Linked DNA regions of Maricaulis maris MCS10. The protein of the gene in region 1 binds, or shares a complex with, the protein of each later gene. Links are inferred from orthologs where the notes say so. Each region holds a gene or a part of one and is shown on either strand. Other genes may lie near its edges.

The links. Proteins that work in one complex are often made in the same cells at the same time.
Region 2: the proteins of metK (region 1) and groL are in contact, whole or in part, in a cryo-EM structure (PDB 8P4O), measured with the Escherichia coli proteins. The link is inferred for Maricaulis maris MCS10 from one-to-one orthologs.

The regions. Positions count from the first base shown.
Region 1 is NC_008347.1:2,652,640-2,655,477, reverse strand. It holds metK (methionine adenosyltransferase), read right to left. Parts: upstream 2,084-2,838; coding sequence 917-2,083; downstream 1-916. Other genes in the region: metF (methylenetetrahydrofolate reductase [NAD(P)H]), read left to right, coding at 2,331-2,838; ahcY (adenosylhomocysteinase), read right to left, coding at 1-843. UniProt on the Escherichia coli protein: Catalyzes the formation of S-adenosylmethionine (AdoMet) from methionine and ATP.
Region 2 is NC_008347.1:700,600-703,530, forward strand. It holds groL (chaperonin GroEL), read right to left. Parts: upstream 2,329-2,931; coding sequence 673-2,328; downstream 1-672. Other genes in the region: MMAR10_RS03135 (serine hydrolase domain-containing protein), read left to right, coding at 1-476; MMAR10_RS03145 (co-chaperone GroES), read right to left, coding at 2,383-2,670; MMAR10_RS03150 (OmpA family protein), read left to right, coding at 2,931-2,931.

The DNA.
Region 1 (2,838 bases):
GGTCACATAGACTCGGGCACCGGCGCCGGCGAGCGACTCGGCTGAACCCTTGCCGACATCGCCATAGCCGAAGACGAGCGCCTTTTTGCCGGCCATCATCACGTCGGTACCGCGACGGATGGCATCGACCAGGCTTTCGCGGCAGCCATAACGATTGTCGAATTTCGACTTGGTGACGCTGTCATTGACGTTGATCGCCGGGAAGGGCAGCTCGCCGCGCTTTTGCATCTGGTAGAGACGCATGACGCCGGTCGTGGTCTCTTCGGACACGCCTTGGATGGCGGCCTTGGCCTTGGCGAACCAGCCCGGGGTCGCAGCAATGCGCTTCTTGATTTGCGCGAACAGGAAGGTTTCTTCCTCGGATTTCGGATGGTTGAGAACGGACGGGTCGTTCTCGGCCTTCTCGCCAAGGATCAGATACATGGTGGCATCGCCGCCATCATCGAGGATCATGTTGGCGGTTTCACCGTCCGGCCAATGGAAGATGGCGTCGGCATAGTCCCAGTATTCTTCCAGCGTTTCGCCTTTGGTGGCGAAGACCGGCACGCCGGTCTCGGCGATCGCCGCGGCAGCGTGATCCTGGGTCGAGAAGATGTTGCACGAGGCCCAGCGGACTTCCGCGCCGAGTGCCGTCAGTGTCTCGATCAGGATCGCGGTCTGTACGGTCATGTGCAGCGAGCCGGCAATCCGCGCGCCCTTGAGCGGCTGACTGTCCTTGTATTCTTCGCGCAGCGCCATCAGGCCCGGCATTTCGATTTCAGCCATGTCGAACTCGATCCGGCCCCATTTGGCCAGCGACATGTCCTTGACGATATAGGGTTTGTCCGCAGCAAATTGCGTCATGACCAAAAGGTCCTTCTTGTTCGGCGTTCGTAAAGTGGCAGGGCGAAGCGATTGCGCCCCGTGCTTATCAGGATCAGAGGAGGGAGCGAAGCTCGTCGGCCAGATCGGTCCGCTCCCAGGAGAAGCCGCCATCTTCGGTCGGTGTGCGGCCGAAATGTCCGTAGGCGGCGGTGCGGGCATAGATCGGCTTGTTCAATTGCAGCCGGGTGCGGATGCCACGCGGAGACAGGTCGGCCAGCTGGCGCAGTGCGTCCTCCAGCTTGGCCTCGTCAACGCGGCCAGTGCCGTGCAGGTCAACATAGAGCGAGAGCGGCTTGGACACGCCGATCGCGTAGGAAACCTGGATCGTGCAACGCTTGGCCAGTTCGGCCGCCACAACATTTTTGGCCAGCCAGCGGCAGGCATAGGCAGCCGACCGGTCGACCTTGGTCGGGTCCTTGCCGGAAAAGGCGCCGCCACCATGCGGCGCGGCGCCACCATAGGTGTCGACAATGATCTTGCGGCCGGTCAGGCCGGCATCGCCGTCCGGGCCGCCGATTACGAAAGTGCCGGTGGGATTGACGTAAAATTCTTCTTCCGGTGGGAACCAGCCTTCCGGCAGGACATCCTGCACGACCGGGCGCACCAGCTCACGGATGTCGTCCTGGGTCAGCCCGTCCTTGTGCTGCGTCGAAACAACGACCGAGGTCACGCCGGCCGGGACGCCATTTTCGTAGCGCATGGTGACCTGCGACTTCGCATCCGGCTCGAATTCCGGACGTGCGCCGGATTTGCGCAGCTCCGCCATGCGCTTGAGGATCTGGTGCGAATAGGTGATCGGGGCCGGCATGAGTTGCGGCGTCTCGTCGGAGGCATAGCCGAACATGATCCCCTGGTCGCCCGCTCCCTCATCCTTGTCGCCGCTGGCATCGACGCCCTGGGCGATGTGAACGGATTGCTCGTGCAGGAAGTTCTGTAACGTCGCCGTCTCCCAGTGAAAGCCGTCCTGCTCGTAGCCGATGTCGCGGACCGCTTCACGAGCGGCGGCTTCGATCTCTGCATCGTCGATCGGTGCCGCGCAGCGGACTTCACCGGCCAGGACGATCTGGTTGGTTGTTGTCAGGGTTTCGCAGGCGACACGGGCTTCCGGGTCCTTGCCCAGGAACAGGTCGACAATCGTGTCGGATATGCGGTCGCACACCTTGTCCGGATGGCCTTCGGAAACGCTTTCGGACGTGAAGATGTAAGAAGAACGGCTCACTGTGGAATCCTCATATAAGGAAATCTTTATATCGTCGGGTAGACCAGATGTGACGAGCGGATGCAAGTCTCCTCCGCTTTGCGGAAGATTTCACCAGCCCATATAGGCGGCGCTGCCCAAACAACCAGATTGCCCCTAGCCAATCCAAGCATATAAAGATATCTTTATGTCCTGATGTGGTAATGATGCGGCGGTGCGGCACGCCCCGGGCGGGGCTGCCAGAGCCGCAGCAGTGGAAGGGTGTCCCATGGGTGAGCACGGGCAGGCAGCGCGGAAACCGGACGGGTTGTCGGTTTCGTTCGAATTCTTTCCGCCGAAGACCGATGCGATGGAATCCACGCTTTGGGAGTCAATCTCGCGCCTCGAGCCGCTGCGTCCGGATTTCGTATCCGTGACCTATGGCGCCGGTGGATCGACCCGCGACAGGACCCATCGCACCGTGCACCGGATTGTCGAGGAAACCTCTATTCCTCCCGCGGCCCACCTGACCTGTGTCAATGCCAGCAAGGCCGAGGTGGATGGCGTCATCCGTGATTATTGGAAGTCCGGCGTACGCCACATTGTGGCGCTACGCGGTGATCCGCCTGACGCGATCGGGGGGAGCTATGTCCCGCCAGCTGGCGGCTATGCCAATGCCGCCGAGCTCGCGCGGGGCATTTCCGACATTGGTGATTTCGAGATTTCGGTCGGTTGCTATCCCGAGACCCATCCGGAGAGCCCGAATGCCGGTTTCGACATTGATTTGTTGAAGGCCA
Region 2 (2,931 bases), 2.0 Mb from region 1 along the record:
AAGGTCAGGCGATGGTCGTTGCTCCGCCTGTGAATAATTCGATCAAATGGGCGAGCGGTGGCTTTGTCTCGACGCCGACCGATTTGCTGCGCTTTGGTCTGGCGATGGAGGATGGCACCTTGGTGTCTCCCGAGGCTTATGAAGCCATGCGCGAAACGATGCATACGGCTGATGGCGCGGCCACCAATTACGGACTGGGCTGGGCAATCGACATGATTCCGCGCCAGCTGCAGAGAACGGCCCAGATTTACTCTGAAGAGGATGTCGCTCGAACCACGGCGATCTTTGACGGCATGATCAGCTATGGTCATACCGGCGGTTCCATGGGCAGTACGACGGTCTTTCTCTCGGCGCAGGATGACGACACCACCTTCACCGTGGCTGCGATGAGCAATTCGGGTATCGGACCGGCCTATGCGGTATCGGTATTGGGAGAGTTCGTTGCTGCGTCGCAGGCGGCTCGTGCCGTGGAGTAGCAGACGGCGACAGATCACTTTTCGAGAGGTCTCGCCCGAATGAAGAAGGCCGCCCCGTTTCCGGGGCGGCCTTCTTCATGGTGTCTCAGCCGGGCTCAGGCGCATGATGGGCGGACTCATGCGGGCATGGCCAAAAGAAAAGGGCCGCCCCATCGGGACGGCCCTTTCCTTTCAGTCGGTCAGGTGACCGGCATGATTACATCATGCCGCCCATGCCACCCATTCCGCCCATGCCGCCCATGTCAGGCATGCCGCCACCGGCGCCTTCTTCCTTCGGGGCGTCAGCCACGGCAGCTTCCGTGGTGATCAGCAGGGAGGCGACGGAGGCCGCGTCCTGCAGGGCTGTGCGGACAACCTTGGCCGGGTCGATCACACCGAAGGCGAGCATGTCGCCATATTCTTCGGTCTGGGCGTTGAAGCCGAAGGTCGCGGAGGGGTTTTCCATGACCTTGCCGACCACGATCGAACCTTCGACACCGGAATTGGTGGCGATCTGACGGATCGGGGACTGCAGGGCGCGGGCCACGATGGCGATACCCTGGGTCTGGTCAGCATTGTCGCCTTCCAGGCCGGCCAGCTTGGCGGAGGCCTTCAGGAGGGCAACGCCGCCGCCCGGAACAATGCCTTCTTCAACCGCAGCGCGGGTGGCATTGAGGGCGTCGTCGACGCGGTCTTTCTTTTCTTTCACTTCGATCTCGGTGGCACCGCCAACCTTGATCACGGCCACACCGCCGGCCAGCTTGGCCAGACGTTCCTGCAGCTTCTCACGGTCGTAATCGGAGGTGGTTTCCTCGGACTGGCGACGGATCTGCGTGACGCGAGCTTCGATCTGGGCCTTGTCACCGACACCGTCGACGATCGTGGTGTCGTCCTTGGTGATGTTGACGCGCTTGGCCGAGCCGAGCATGTCGAGCGTGACGGTTTCCAGCTTGATGCCGAGGTCTTCGGAGATGACCTGGCCGCCGGTCAGGATGGCGAGATCTTCCAGCATCGCCTTGCGACGATCGCCGAAGCCCGGTGCCTTGACGGCAGCGATCTTCAGGCCGCCACGCAGCTTGTTGACCACGAGGGTGGCCAGGGCTTCGCCTTCAACGTCTTCCGCGATGATCAGCAGCGGACGCGAGGACTGAACCACAGCTTCCAGGATCGGCAGCATCGGCTGCAGCGAGGTCAGTTTCTTTTCGAAGAGCAGGATGTAGGGCTCTTCCATCTCGACCTGCATCTTGTCAGCGTCGGTGATGAAGTAAGGCGACAGGTAGCCACGGTCGAACTGCATGCCTTCGACGACATCGAGTTCGGTTTCCAGGGACTTGGCTTCCTCGACGGTGATGACACCCTCTTTGCCGACCTTGTCCATGGCCTTGGCGATCATTTCGCCGATATCGCTCGCGCCATTGGCAGAGATGGTGCCGACCTGGGCAACTTCACTGGAGTCCTTGACCGGGGTGGAGCTGGCCTTGATGTCGTCCATGACGATGGCGACGGCCTTGTCGATACCGCGCTTGAGGTCCATCGGGTTCATGCCGGCAGCAACCGACTTCATGCCTTCGCGGACGATGGACTGGGCCAGGACCGTGGCGGTCGTGGTGCCGTCACCGGCGACGTCATTGGTCTTGGAAGCGACTTCGCGCAGCATTTGCGCGCCCATGTTCTCGAACTTGTCAGCCAGTTCGATTTCCTTGGCGACGGAGACGCCGTCCTTGGTGGTGCGCGGTGCGCCGAAGGATTTCTCGATGACCACGTTGCGGCCCTTGGGACCGAGCGTGACCTTGACAGCATTGGCGAGGATATCGACGCCGCGCAGCATGCGTTCACGCGCGTCGGAGCCGAAAAGTACGTCTTTGGCAGCCATTGGACTATTTCCGTTCTTCTAGCTTGAGAGGGGTGTTCGGATCGGGTGTGCGGCTTACGCCATCACGCCGAGAATGTCGGACTCTTTCATGATCAGCAGCTCGACACCGTCAACGGTGACTTCGGTGCCGGACCATTTGCCGAACAGGATGCGATCGCCGGCCTTGACGTCGAGCGGACGCACCGAACCGTCTTCCTTGATGGCGCCGCCGCCGATGGCGACAACTTCGCCTTCTTGCGGCTTTTCCTTGGCCGTATCCGGGATGATGATCCCACCCTTGGTCGTGGACTCTTCTTCGACGCGCTTCACCAGCACGCGATCGTGCAGAGGACGAAAAGTCATCTTGGTCTATCTCCAAACAGAGGACTGAAGGTTTCTGGCATCCGGACAGGGTAGGTTAGCACTCACCCCATCCGACTGCTAACAGCGGCGGAGATAGGAGGCGGAGGGCGGAACGTCAAGAGGTCGGGGATGCATTTGCAGCGCAACCAAATGCCTGTCAGCCTGCGTTCATCTTGCGAAAGATAAATCCGGCCATTGCCATGCCTGTCATATAAATCGATATGATAGACATCGAGTAGCGTTACCGAGAGGGAAACACCA